DNA from 2 places in the Mesorhizobium sp. M0159 genome. Region 1 is predicted to be linked to the other one. Evidence: riboswitches for the same ligand, from Rfam matches in the RefSeq annotation. Region 1 holds a riboswitch; the other holds the start of a gene.
What was found. A riboswitch is a leader RNA that binds a small molecule or an ion and turns the genes downstream of it on or off. The one in region 1 is predicted to bind thiamine pyrophosphate.

Region 1 (7,205 bases):
GCACCGTGCCTGCGTCCGGCTTCAATTCGCCGGTCAGCATCTTCAACAGCGTCGTCTTGCCGGCGCCGTTCGGCCCGACCAGGCCGACGCGATCGCCGCGCTGGATGCGGGTCGAGAATCCCTTGACCACGGTCAGATCGCCAAAGCTCTTCTCGATGTTCTTGGCTTCGATCACCAGTTTGCCGGATTCGGCGGCGTCGCTGGCTGTCATCGTCGCCGCACCCTCGGCGCCGCGATGACCACGAAAGCGCTGGCGCATGGTCTGCAATTCACCGAGCCGGCGCATGTTGCGCTTGCGCCTTGCCGTCACGCCATAGCGCAGCCAGTGCTCCTCGCGCACGATCTGGCGACCGAGCTTGTGCTGCTCGCGCTCTTCCTCCTCCAGCACCGTGTCGCGCCATTCCTCGAAATAGCCAAAGCCCTTGTCGAGACGGCGGGTCTGGCCGCGGTCGAGCCAGATTGTGGCGCGTGACACGCGCTCGAGAAAACGGCGGTCATGCGAGATGACGACCAGTGCCGAGGAGGTGCGGGCAAGCTCCTCCTCCAGCCATTCGATGACCGAAAGGTCAAGATGATTGGTCGGCTCATCGAGGAGGAGAATGTCGGGCTCCGGCGCCATGACGCGGGCGAGGGCGGCGCGCCGCGCCTCGCCGCCGGAGAGGTCGTTCGGCCGTTCCTCGCCGGTCAGGCCGAGATGCTCCATCAGATAGGTGGCGCGGTAGGGATCGTCGGCCGGCCCGAGCCCCGCCTCGACATAGGCGCGGACAGTCGCAAAGCCGTCCATGTCGGGCATTTGCGGCAAGTAGCGCACGGTCGCCGAAGGCTGGCGGAAGACTTCGCCGTCCTGCGGTTCGATCAGCCCGGCGGCTATCTTGAGGAGCGTCGACTTGCCAGAGCCGTTGCGGCCGACCAGGGCGATCTTGTCACCAACTGAGGCCGTCAGGGCGGCACCGTCGAGCAGCGGCGTGCCGCCAAATGTCAGCTTTATCCCGTCGAGATTGAGAAGCGGCGGCGCCATGTCAGCTTTCTGGGCTCAGCTTTCCGGAAGAGGGTAGGGATGCGCGAGCAGCAGCGCGCGGCCGCTGGCCAGCGCGATTTCCAACCGGCCCCTGACCTCGTTGGAAATGGTCAGCGACGAGCCGAACGCAACCTCGACATGGTCGAGCGGCCATTTGGCGCCGGTGACTGTCAGGCCGGCGAGATCCGAAAAGCCGAGCACCGAAAACAGCGTGCCGTCGACATAGTCGAAGCCAGTCTTTCCAGGCAGCAAAGGAATGCCTTCCTGTGCGCCGCTGGTCAAAAGCACTTCCGTTCCGCCTTCCGCCAGCCGGACGCTTAGCGCCAGATGCAGGAAGATGTGGTCGGTACGTTTGCCGCCGAAGGCGCCTGCGAGCACAAGGCTGGTCGCACCACGTTCGAGTGCGGCGGCGATAGCGAGTTCACCGTCGGTCTTGTCTTTTTCGGCGGGAAACACCTGCCGTGGCACGGCGGCCAGATCCTCCGGCAACTCGGCAGGCACCGAATCGAAATCGCCGACCCAGAGTTCCGGCCTCAGGCCCAGCATGCGGGCATGGCCGATGCCGGCATCGGCGGCGATGACGCGCGAGCCTTCGACCTGGCGGTCGAGCAGCGGCGTGCGGATGAGATCGCCGCCAAGCAGGATGGTGAATGTGCTCATATCTCGTGGCCCTTACCAGCCCTGCCCCGGAAACGGAAGATGAAACGGCAGACGAAACGGAAGGCTGGGCTTTGGATGCCCGGCAAACTTCCGCTTGCGCAGCACTTCGGCCGGGCCTATGTGTCGAAACGCTCTAACGGGGTGCCGGACGCGATCTTCGCGGACCGGCTGAGAGGCAAGACTGCCAACCCGCTGAACCTGATCCGGTTTGTACCGGCGGAGGGATTAGACGTTTCGGACAGCCCGACGCCTCAATTCCTTTCAACGCGAACGAAGGAGGCGCCGATGCGCAGTTTTTTCCACTCTCTTGTCTCAATTGTCCTGCTTGCGGCATCCGCGCTCGCCCTGCCAGGGCAGGCATCGGCACAGGATAGACTGACGGTCTATACCTATGAAAGCTTCACCGCCGATTGGGGTCCGGGACCGGCGGTGAAGAAGGCCTTCGAGGCCGAATGCAGTTGCGTCGTCGAATTCGTCTCGGTCGCCGACGGCGTGGCGCTGCTCAATCGTGTGAAGCTGGAAGGCGCCGCGACCAAGGCCGATATCGTACTTGGCCTCGATACCAACGTAACCGCCGACGCCAAGGCAACCGGCCTGTTTTCGCCGCACGGCGCCGTGTCGGGCGTCAGTGTGCCGGGCGGCTGGAGCGACGATATTTTCGTGCCGTTCGACTATGGCTATTTCGCCGTCGTCTACGATACCGAAAAACTGAAGAGCCCGCCGAAGAGCCTCAGGGAATTGGTCGAGGGCGATGCCGGAGAGAAGATCGTCATCCAGGATCCGCGCACCTCGACGCCGGGCCTTGGCCTGCTGCTGTGGGTCAAGTCGGTCTACGGCGACAAGGCGCCGGAAGCCTGGGCCAAACTCAAGGCGAAGGTGCTGACGGTAACGCCGGGCTGGAGCGAGGCCTACGGCCTGTTCACCAAGGGCGAGGCGCCGATGGTGCTGTCCTACACCACCTCGCCGGCCTACCACATGGTCGCCGAAAACACCGAGCGCTACCAGGCGGCGTCCTTCGAGGAGGGCGAATATCTGCAGATCGAGGTTGCGGGGATCACCACCAAGGGTGCGAAGAACCCGCTGGCAGAAAAGTTCATTGCCTTCATGACCGGACCGAAGTTCCAGGATGTCATTCCCGAAACCAACTGGATGTTCCCGGCCGGCAAAACCGACAAGCCGCTCAACCCGGCGTTCGATAAGCTGGTCAAGCCGACCAAGACCTTGCTGTTCAGCCCGGAAGACGTCGCCGCAAATCGCAAGGCCTGGGTCGACGAGTGGCTGGCGGTGATGAGCAAGTAGGGCTCAAGCCTCGTCGGATGTTTGCGCCAAGCCACCCCCCTCTGGCCTGCCGGCCATCTCCCCCTCAAGGGGGGAGATCGGCAGCTTTGTCGCCTCTCCTCATCCTGCCACTTGTGAGATTGGCGAAGGCGGCTGAGTGCGCAATCTCCCCCCTTGAGGGGGAGATGGCCGGCAGGCCAGAGAGGGGTGGGCTCGGCCATTGTCAGGTATTTCCTTCGATCAACACCTGTCGTAGTGTCGGGTAGCGCGACATGCGTACGCGTCATCCGGCCGATCCCCGCGTCACTGCCGGCATCGTCGCGCTCGCCGCCATCGCGCTGCTGATCGGCGGTGCATTCGCCGGGCTCGTCGTCGAAGCCACACGCGACCTGTCCGGCGCCGCCTCCGCTTTCGATTCCTATCTCTTGCGCGTCGTCCGTTTCACGCTCTGGCAGGCTCTGCTGTCGACCCTGCTCTCCGTTGCACCGGCGCTGTTCGTCGCGCGTGCCCTGTCGCGGCATCCACGTTTTTTCGGGCGAGGCTTCATCCTCCAGCTTTTCGCCGTGCCGCTGGCGCTGCCGGCCATTGTTGCCGCACTCGGTGTCTTGGCGCTCTATGGCCGCGCCGGCTATTTTGCCGGCACGCTGGGCGCGCTAGGCGGCCAGAGCTGGCCCGGCATCTATGGCCTGTCGGGCATACTCGTCGCCCATGTCTTCTTCAACCTGCCGCTGGCGACGCGGCTGTTCCTGGAGGCGTTGCAGACCGTGCCGGCCGACCAATGGCGGCTGGCGAGCCAGCTTGGCATGGGCGCTGCGCCGGCCTTCCGGCTGATCGAATGGCCGCCGCTGCGTGCGGCCTTGCCCGGCGTTGCAGGGCTCGTTTTCATGCTGTGCATCACCTCCTTCACCATCGTGCTTACGCTCGGCGGCGGACCCAGCGCGACGACGCTCGAGGTTGCCATCTACCAGGCGCTGCGTTTCGACTTCGACCCGGCGCGGGCTGTGACGCTGACCCTGCTGCAGATTGCCCTGACCTTCGTCGTCGTGCTGGCCTTGACGCGGCTCGGCGCCAATATGGTAGGGGATGCCAATCTGCCGGTGGCGCCGCGCCGGTATTTTTCAGCCGGTGCGGCCGAGACCGTGCTGAACGCATTGGCGATCGGGCTGGCACTGCTGTTTGTCGCCGGGCCGATGGCGGCCACGTTGGCAGCCGGGCTTGGCGCCGATCTCGGCCGCCTGGCCGGCGAGAGCGCGGTGCGGCAAGCGACGGCGACCAGTGCCGTGCTCTCCCTCCTATCGGCGCTGCTCTCTGTGGCGTTGTCGCTGTCGCTGGTCATGGCGCGCCGGGCGCTGGCGCTCACCCGGCGGACAGGCCGGCGGACACTGCTCGAACATCTGGCCGACACCGGTGCGGGGTTCGTCCTGGTGGTGCCGCCCATCGTCATCGGCGCCGGCTGGTTCCTGCTCTTGCGCACCGTCAGCGATGTCTTTGCGATCGCCCCTGTCATGGTCGTTGCGGTCAATGCGGTGATGGCGATGCCGTTCGCCATCCGCGCCATCCGCCCTGCCTATGACGCGTCGAGCGAACGCCACGAACGGCTCTGCGCACAGCTTGGTATCTCGGGCTGGAACCGGTTGCGGCTGGTCGACTGGCCGTCGCTGCGGCGGCCGCTCGCCACCGGCTTCGCTTTCGCCATGGCGCTGTCGCTTGGCGATCTCGGCGTCATTGCGCTGTTCGGCAGCGATTCCGTGCAGACCTTGCCCTATCTGCTGCTGGCGCGCATGGGCAGTTACCGCACTGAGGATGCCGCCGGCCTGGCGCTGCTGCTCGGCCTTGTCTGCCTGGCGCTGGTGTTGGCCGCGGACTGGCTGGGAAGGGGCGAGAAATCATGATGCCGACCAGCCCGGAACGGTCCATTTCGGTGGAAAAAGGCGCGGCCGTACGACTCGATAATGTCTCGTTCAGCTATGGTGAAACGCCGCTTATATTCGATGTCGATTTCCCGGCGTCGGAAATCACCGCCATTATGGGGCCGAGCGGTTCGGGAAAGTCGACGCTGCTCAATCTGGTGGCCGGCTTCGAGACGCCGCGGTCGGGCCGCGTGCTGATCGGCGGCGCCGACGTCAGCACTGCGCCGCCATCAGCGCGGCCGGTATCGATGGTGTTCCAGGAAAACAACCTGTTTGCCCATCTTTCCCTCGAGCAGAATGTCGGGCTCGGCCGCTCGCCTTCGCTCAGGCTGAGCGAGGCTGACCGCGCCGCAATCGCCGCAGCGCTGAAGCGCGTCGGCCTTGCCGGCAAGGAAAGCCGGCTGCCGCGCGAACTCTCGGGCGGCGAGCGGCAGCGCGTCGCGCTCGCCCGCGTCCTGGTGCGCGACCGGCCGGTGCTGTTGCTCGACGAGCCGTTCGCTTCGCTCGGACCGGCACTGCGCGACGACATGCTCGACCTGGTGGCCGACGTCCATTCGGAGCAGCGCATGACGGTGCTATTCGTCACGCACCAGCCGGACGATGCGCGCCGTATCGGCCAAAACATGGTTTTCCTGGATGGTGGCACGGTTGCCGCGACGGGCACCGCGGCCGATTTTTTCGTCGGGGCTGGACCGGAGGCATTCCGACGCTATATCGGCTCGGGTCCCTTTGCGGCTGGATCACGAGATGTTGCCCGGAAGCGGACATAATTTATGGTCAAACCGGCGGAAGGCGAAGCGGCGCTTGCTTGCCATGGTCGAGGTAGTGTGGCTAGGTCCGCCAGGAGCTGGTCCGGCCTAGACCGTGATTTGCCCTTGCTGCCTCGTATCTGTCGGACGCACGAAGGACGCCGTAGCACTTGATTTTGCGCGTGATGCTTTCCGGAAATCGCGCCCGATTTTCGCGGTCACGTGCCAGGACTTGAAAGGACGCCGATCTGCCGACCGGCATCGACAATCGGAGGGTGAAACCGCTGGCGCGCTTTCTGGCGCTGGCCGGTCTTGCCGTGGCGCTGGCAAGCTGCCAGATGTTCACGCCTCCCGACGTGCAGGAATCGGGCTTCCAGCCCTCCGACAAGCCGATCACGGTCGACAATGTCGCCGCCAACGGCAAGCTCGCTCAACTGGCGAAGGCGCAGCACCCGCGCATCCTCGCCACCTATGGCGGCGAGTATTCCGACCCCAAGCTCGAGCGCATGGTGGCCAAGATCGTCGGCAGACTGACCGTGGTGTCGGCCAACCCAACCCAGACCTACCGCATCACCATCCTCAACTCGCCCAACGTCAATGCCTTCGCGCTGCCGGGCGGCTATCTCTACATCACCCGCGGGCTGCTGGCGCTGGCCAACGATTCCGCCGAGCTTGCCGCCGTCATCGCGCATGAGATGGGCCACGTTACGGCCAACCACGGCCTGCAGCGCCAGCAGCTGGAAGCCGAGGAGGGGTTGGCGACCAAGGTCGTTTCGGATGTGCTCGGCGACAACCCGACGGCCAAGGCGGCGCTGATCCGCGGCAAGCTGAGGCTGGCCCAGTTCTCGCGCAATCAGGAGCTGGAGGCCGACGCCATCGGCATCAAGTCGATCGGCGAAGCCGGTTTCGATCCCTACGCCGCCGGCCGCTTCCTGCAGTCGATGTCGGCCTATACCGATTTCCGCTCGATCAGCGGCGCCACCGACGCCAGCCTCGACTTCCTGGCGACGCACCCCAACACGCCGCAGCGTATCGACCTCGCGCAGCGCCACGCCCGCCAGTTCGGCGCGCCCGGTGTCGGGTCGCGCGACCGCGATTCATTTCTTGCCGGCGTAGACGGGCTACTTTACGGCGACACGCCGGAGGAAGGCTATGTGCGCGGCGAAACCTTCCTGCACCCTGGCCTCGGCGTGTCGTTCTCGGTGCCCAACGGCTTCGTCATCGACAATTCGGCGGCGGCGGTGACGGCGACCGGCCCGGGCGACATGGCGATCCGCTTCGACGGCGTTTCGATCGACAAGAACCGCTCGCTGACCGACTACATCCGCAGCGGCTGGGTTGCCGGCCTCGACGACAGCAGCGTGCGCCAGGAGACGATCAACGGCAACGAAGCGGCAACCGCGCATGCCGGCGCCGACGGCTGGCAATTCGACATTGCGGTGATCCGCGCCGGCGGCCAGGTCTACCGCTTGCTGACCGCGGCACCGTCGGCCAGCACCTCGCTGAGCACGGTGGCGCGCTCGGTCAGCGGCTCGTTCCGCATCCTGAGTGCTGCCGAGAAGGCGGCGTTGAAGCCACTGCGTATCCGCA
Region 2 (7,205 bases), on a different contig from region 1:
ATAGGGGGGCTGCTTTCTTCTGGAGCCGTTGAGCCGCTACTTGCCCAATGATAGTTAGTTGTCTCGGCTCAGATGGCATTCGACGAGATGGACGGGTTCTTGGAGAACCACGGATTGCGCATGACCAAATGAACAAGAGTCCTCAGCGGCGCGCCGAGCCGGAGAACACTCTAGTCCCGGCAAGTGGTGGTCAGCCGTTCTGCTGAGCTCGAATCTTACCGCCTCCCTGATCGGTAGCGCGATAGATCCAGAGCCGACTCGATGAGCAGACCCATCAAGTCTGTTCAATTTTGTTAATCAATTCAGTCACATCAACTATTGCCATGGACTTTCGTTGGAACTGTTGCAAGCCGCGCCGGCCTCACGGGTCGCGGAATCTATTCGGCCGCACCTAAGTTCCAGATGTCCCGATGCAGGCGCCATGTCCCGTCGTCCCCTTTTTTCCAAACGACAATGTACTTGCCCGCAACGGTGGAAGGGGCACCGCCTTTGCTCGGCACACTGAGCGTAAATGCGCCAACTTCGTAGGCGAGATTCCCGCTCCCTTCCACTTCCAGCGCCTTCAGGGTGAGATTCTTCATCCCGGCCTTGATTGCGCCCTGCCAGAATTCTTCCACGCCCTTGCGGTCATCGATGCGTTTGCCGTCGGGTGGCAGCAGGGCGGCATCGTCGGTATACATTTGACCTACCGCTGCTGCGTTTCCGCTGTTGAAGGCGTCCATGAATTTTACCAACGCCGCTTCGATGTCCTCACGAGCCGAGTGGGGGGCCGCAGACAATGCAGACGAAAGAAGCAGCACAGCAGCAAATGCAAATGACTGAACCAGTCTCATTTCGTCCTCCCTTGCGTGCCCGACATGCCCACCCGATGAATAGCGCCGACCCGAGGGCGCCGCGGCGTTCGATGGCCAGGCGCGGATTATATTAGACTTATCTGATATGACGGCGCAAGCGCAGCTGCGACCCTCTGAACGACCAGCGTAGCAGCTGCCGGAGAGCTTCAAAGCGGCGGCTACCGCTCACTGCCTCCTCGTCTCGACGAAAGAATTCGTTCGAATGATGCTTTTCCGCGGCTTTGCTCGCAAGTTTTCGTCAGCCAGCACAGGGCCTCCTCTTACGCTCGCTGGTCGTCAAGGCCCAGCGGCCACTAGCTGACAGTCCCCCCGCAGCCAAGCCGCTGGGCCCTCGACGTGGGGAACGAGCATTGGAGACGATGTCGCGCTTTTCGTTACAGCCCGAAGGCGGGTGACAGATGACCGCGTCAGCCTCTCCACCCCGAGCTACGATTTCACGCATTCGATCAGGCACAGCTCTCTCGGGCTAGCGCGCCAAGCATGAGTTAGCTCCCGAATGAGCAGGTGCCGCCCAGTTCAGCTTCGGCCCTTGCGCGCGCAAGGTATTGGCCGAGATCGATCGGCAGTCCGGTCGGCAAATTGGGGCAGCGATGGCGAGAATGAATGCCGGGAACTTCCCTTCGGTGCCGCTTCGTCGATCTGTTTGCCGAGAAGACGCGCGCGCTGCGTGCCGCCCCCCATACCGTAGAGAACTCATTTCAGGTCACACACACACGACGCCACCGAGATCCTGCATCACTTTTCTACTCCGACGCCGCCACGTCACCAAGATCAGTCGCGAGCGTGATCGCGGCTATCAAATCGGGATCGCGCGCCGGAGCGCTCTATGAGGCAGCCCCGAACGGCGCGCTGCTCCTCGAGCAATCCGGCTCGACGTAAGGCGGGCCATTCGTGCCGGCCTCGTGACTAACAGGCGGGCGAATGGCGGTTCCTGGACTCACCTTTTTGTCTGAAGTCGCTTCCTTGAGCCGGTGGCGGAGTTCTTGCTTGATCGACTTCAGCACCGTTTTAGAATCGGTTTTCGGAAAATTTGTCTTGTGGCATCAATTTTCATGGGATAGGATCATTTTTCATAGGTTTTGGCCGAACTAACCAAAATTCGATGAAAGGATTCGCTTTTCATGCCTGCGGTGCAAGAGCACCAATTTTCAGGTCCTGTTACCGTTTTTCAGGAAATCCGCCTTCCTGAAACGGCGACCCCGGCCGGGTACAGCGCCCTGATCGGAGCCTACAGGCTCGCCGTGCCCTTGCCCCGTAGGTTGTTCGCCACGGGCGAGCATCATCGCATTACCGAACGGGATGGCTGGCGGATCATGACCCCCCGCCATGCCCCAAATCCTACCCTCGAAGGCCACCTGACCTTTGCGCTCAAGTACGAGGGACTGGACCTTGCCGTCCTCAAGCGGCTGTTCCAAGTGACCGGTCCCGCGCCGATCGAGGCGCTGGTCCGTGAAAGCCCGACCGGCAGTTATGCCCGACGCATCTGGTTTTTATATGAATGGCTGAGGGGCGCGCGTATCGATCTGCCGGACGCGAAGGCCGGACGATACATTCCGGTTGTCGATCCCGAGCTGCAGTGGCCGGGACCCGACAAGACCGCTTCGCGCTACCGCGTAAGGGACAATCTCCCCGGCACGCGTGAGTTCTGCCCTCTGGTGTTCCGCACCAAGATTCTCGAAAAATTCATCGGCCTTGAACTACCGCGGCGCGCGGAGGCAATCGTAGCGGACGTGCCGCGCGACCTTCTTGCTCGGACCGCCGCCTTTCTTTTGCTCAAAGACTCGCGATCAAGCTATGCGATCGAGGGCGAGCACCCGCCGCAAGATCGCATCCAGCGCTGGGGCCGCGCCATCGGCGAATCCGGCCGCTGGCCGATCAATCGCGATGAGCTGCTGCGTCTGCAAAGAATTGTACTTGGCGACGCCCGTTTCGTAAGACTTGGCTTCCGAAAAGAAGGAGGTTTCGTCGGTGAGCATGACCGAGACAACGGCACGCCCTTGCCCGATCACATCAGCGCTCGGCCCGAGGACCTGCCGCGGCTAATTGATGGAATGGCGGCGTTCGATCAGGGCCCCGCGCAAAACCTTGATGCAGTCGTAGCCGCCGCAATCCTCGCCTTCGGCTTTGTCTACATTCACCCGTTCGAGGACGGAAACGGCCGCATTCACCGCTACCTAATCCACCACGTCCTTGCCATGCGCGGCTTCAATCCGCCGGGAGTTGTCTTTCCCGTCTCGGCCGCGATCCTGGACCAGATCAACGAGTACAGGGGCGTGCTCGAGAGCTATTCGCAGCGCCTTCTGCCGTTGGTGGAATGGGAACCGACGCCGCAATTCAACGTCCGGGTGCTGAATGACACCGGTGATTTCTACCGGTTCTTCGATGCAACCCCGCATGCCGAATTCCTCTATGCCTGCGTTCAGCGGACGATCGAACGGGACCTTCCCCAGGAAACCGCATTTCTGCAGCGCTACGATCAGTTCCGACAGCAGGTGGACGCCTTTATTGACATGCCCGAGCGGTTGACCGATCTGCTCTTCCGTTTTCTTCACCAGAATGATGGACATCTATCGAACCGCGCGCGCGAAAAGGAATTCGCCGCGCTGACCAGTGACGAGGCAGGAAGAATCGAGGCGATCTACGCGCAAACCTTTGGTGCCCATTGAAGGTGTGATCATCAGGATCGATTTTTAGTCCGACGGTTTGCGTTTCCCTTGTCCCTGCCTTCATCTCCGACGCTTGACTTGTCGCCGAGACATGCACGATTTTTTCCGCACGGTCTGACCGACCGCCGATCAGCCGCGGCCAGAACGCGCTTGACAAACCGGAGCCGTCCCGTCCAACCTCACGCATTCACCAGGGGAGTCCCGGCAAGGGGCTGAGATACTGTTGGCATTCGCGGCGCAGTGACCCGTTGAACCTGATCCAGTTCATACTGGCGTAGGGACGGTGCAAGCGCTTTGCGGGAGTTTACGCCCGAGGTCCTGTTTCGGCAGGTCGCTAGAAGCGTCTTTTCATCCTTCCGGCACAGAACTGGGTCTCCAATGCAACGAGCAAAGGAGCCTCAAGATGAATGCCCTCACCCCCGCCGTCTCGACGGGACCGCTGCCTGCCTCACGCAAAATCCACAAATCCGGTACCATCCACCCGCAGCTCAGGGTGCCAATGCGCGAAATCTCCGTCCATCCGACGGCCGGCGAACCGCCCGTCACCGTCTACGATCCGTCCGGCCCCTATACAGACCCGACTGTCGAAACCAGCATCGAAAATGGCCTTGCACGGCTTCGCCACGAATGGATTACGGCGCGGGGCGATGTCGAGGCCTATGACGGCCGCCATGTCCGGCCGGAGGACAACGGATTCGCCGCGGGCGAACGCCTGACGCCGGAATTTCCCATTCGCCACCGACCGCTCAGAGCCAAAGCAGGCAAGGCGGTGACCCAGCTTGCCTATGCGCGCGCCGGCATCATCACACCCGAAATGGAGTTCGCCGCCATCCGCGAGAACCTTGGTCGCGAGATCCTGCACGGCAAGCTTGAGCGCGACGGCGAGGCTTTCGGCGCGACACTGCCCGATTTCGTCACGCCTGAATTCGTCCGCCACGAGGTGGCGCGCGGACGCGCGATCATTCCCGCCAACATTAATCATCCCGAGAGCGAACCGATGATTATCGGTCGCAATTTCCTGGTCAAGATCAACGCCAATATCGGTAACTCCGCCGTCACATCGTCGATGGCTGAAGAGGTCGAAAAGATGGTCTGGGCGATCCGCTGGGGCGCCGATACGGTGATGGACCTGTCGACCGGCCGCAACATCCACAACATCCGCGACTGGATCGTCCGCAACTCGCCGGTGCCGATCGGCACGGTGCCGCTCTACCAGGCGCTCGAGAAGGTTGGCGGCATTGCCCAGGATCTGACCTGGGAGGTGTACCGCGACACGCTGATCGAACAGGCCGAACAGGGCGTTGACTATTTCACCATCCATGCCGGCGTGCGGCTGCATTACATCCCACTGACCGTTGACCGGGTCACGGGTATCGTCTCGCGCGGCGGCTCGATCATGGCAAAATGGTGCCTGCACCATCACCGGGAAAGCTTCCTCTACGAGCACTTCGCGGAGATCTGCGACATCTGCCGCGCCTATGACGTCTCCTTCTCGCTCGGCGACGGCCTTCGTCCCGGCTCGATCGCCGATGCCAACGATGCGGCGCAGTTCGCCGAGCTGGAAACGCTTGGCGAGCTGACGAAGATCGCCTGGGCGAAGGATTGCCAGGTGATGATCGAGGGGCCTGGCCACGTGCCGATGCACAAGATCAAGCAGAACATGGACAAGCAACTCGCCGTTTGCGGCGAGGCGCCGTTCTATACGCTTGGCCCGCTGACGACCGACATCGCGCCGGGCTATGACCACATCACCTCCGGCATCGGCGCGGCGATGATCGGTTGGTTCGGCACCGCCATGCTCTGCTACGTCACGCCCAAGGAGCATCTCGGCCTTCCCGATCGCAACGATGTCAAGATTGGCGTGATCACCTACAAGATCGCCGCCCATGCCGCCGACCTGGCGAAGGGTCATCCGGCGGCGAAAGTCAGGGATGATGCCCTTTCCCGCGCGCGCTTCGAGTTCCGCTGGGAGGACCAGTTCAACCTGTCGCTCGACCCCGAAACCGCACGGTCCTTCCACGACCAGACCTTGCCCAAGGAGGCGCACAAGCTGGCGCATTTCTGCTCGATGTGCGGACCGAAATTCTGCTCGATGCGAATTTCCCACGACATCCGCGCCGAAGCGCAGAAGGAGGGCATGGCGGCGATGGCGGCGAAATACCGCGAGGGCGGCGATCTCTACGTGCCGGCGGACGAGACCGGCGCACCGCTTTCGCCACAGGCGCATGAGCCATCATGAAGGTGCTGGTCAAAGGGGCCGGCGTTGCCGGCCTCACCGCGGCCTTCGAGCTCGCCGCACGCGGCGCGGCGGTTTCCGTTGCCGAGACAAGGCCTGGCCTTGGGGGCAATGCGTCGTGGTTCGCCGGTGGCATGTTGGCGCCATGGTGCGAGCGTGAAAGCGCCGAGCAGCCGGTGCTGGATCTCGGATGCGACGCCGCCGACTGGTGGGACGCCGCAACGCCCGGCTTGGTAACACGACGGGGAACGCTGGTCGTGGCCGCGCCGCGCGATGCGGGCGAGCTCGACCGGTTCGCCAGCCGCACGTCGGGCTATCGGCGCGTCGAGGAAGATGAAATTGCCTTGCTGGAGCCCGACTTAGCCGGCCGCTTCCGCCGCGGACTGCTCTTTCCCGATGAGGGCCATCTCGATCCGCGCCAGGCGATGGCAGCGCTTCATGACAAGCTCGCGGCCATGGGTGTCGAATTCCACTTCGGCGCCGACGCCCAGCATGTTTTTGGTTTCGATCGTCAGATCGATTGCACGGGAATGGCAGCCGCCGATGACAGGTTGCGCGGCGTTCGCGGCGAAATGCTCATCCTGCGCACCCCTGATACCTCGCTGTCGCGCCCGGTCAGGCTGCTGCATCCGCGCTTTCCACTCTATGCAGTGCCGCGCACCGACCACCGTTTCATGGTTGGTGCGACGATGATTGAAAGCCAGTCCGCCGGACCGGTTACGGCGCGCTCCATGTTGGAGCTGCTGGGTACCGCCTATGCCCTCCATCCGGCCTTTGGCGAGGCCGAGATCGTTGAAACCGGTGTTGGCGTCCGTCCAGCCTTTCCCGACAATTTGCCGCGCGCCGAAACGAACGGTGAGATCATCGCGATCAACGGGCTCTATCGTCACGGTTTTCTCCTGGCTCCCGCCATGGCGCGCCAGGCTGCCGACCTGGTTTTCAATCAAGACGGAACCAAGGAGCTTGCTCATGAAACTGATGGTCAACGGCAAAGTGCATGAGGTTGCCGCCACCACGCTGGCCGAGCTGCTTGCCGCGCTTGACTATGAGGGCGATTGGCTCACGACCGCCGTCAACAACGACCTCGTGCACAAAGCCAGCCGGGCGGAATTCCAATTGAACGACGGCGACCGGATCGAAATCCTCTCGCCGATGCAGGGAGGCTAACATGTTCGAACTTCTCGGGACGACGCTTCCCTCCCGCCTGCTTCTCGGCACGGCTCAATATCCTTCGCCGGCTATCCTTTCCGATGCGGTCAAGGCGTCGGGCACGTCGGTGCTGACCGTCTCCTTGCGCCGTGAAATGGCAGGCGGCAGGGCCGGCGAAAAATTCTGGTCGTTGATCCGCTCGCTCGGCGTCAGAATCCTGCCCAACACTGCTGGCTGCCACTCCGTCAAGGAAGCGGTCACGACTGCGAAAATGGCGCGCGAAGTCTTCGGTACGAGCTG

Region 2: another riboswitch for thiamine pyrophosphate. It lies ahead of thiC (phosphomethylpyrimidine synthase ThiC); the one in region 1 lies ahead of thiB (thiamine ABC transporter substrate binding subunit).

The regions. Positions count from the first base shown of each region.
Region 1 covers NZ_JAMYTF010000001.1:260,353-267,557, forward strand. The annotation lists gene NKJ32_RS01280 (ABC-F family ATP-binding cassette domain-containing protein) at 1-1,018, opposite strand, end outside; gene NKJ32_RS01285 (thiamine diphosphokinase) at 1,034-1,678, opposite strand; TPP riboswitch at 1,806-1,920, shown strand; gene thiB (thiamine ABC transporter substrate binding subunit) at 1,964-2,977, shown strand; gene thiP (thiamine/thiamine pyrophosphate ABC transporter permease) at 3,229-4,848, shown strand; gene thiQ (thiamine ABC transporter ATP-binding protein) at 4,845-5,636, shown strand; gene NKJ32_RS01305 (M48 family metalloprotease) at 5,891-7,205, shown strand, end outside.
Region 2 covers NZ_JAMYTF010000015.1:3,111-10,315, forward strand. The annotation lists gene NKJ32_RS16565 (YybH family protein) at 378-833, opposite strand; gene NKJ32_RS16570 (Fic family protein) at 1,976-3,520, shown strand; TPP riboswitch at 3,703-3,819, shown strand; gene thiC (phosphomethylpyrimidine synthase ThiC) at 3,924-5,759, shown strand; gene thiO (glycine oxidase ThiO) at 5,756-6,757, shown strand; gene thiS (sulfur carrier protein ThiS) at 6,726-6,923, shown strand; gene NKJ32_RS16590 (thiazole synthase) at 6,925-7,205, shown strand, end outside.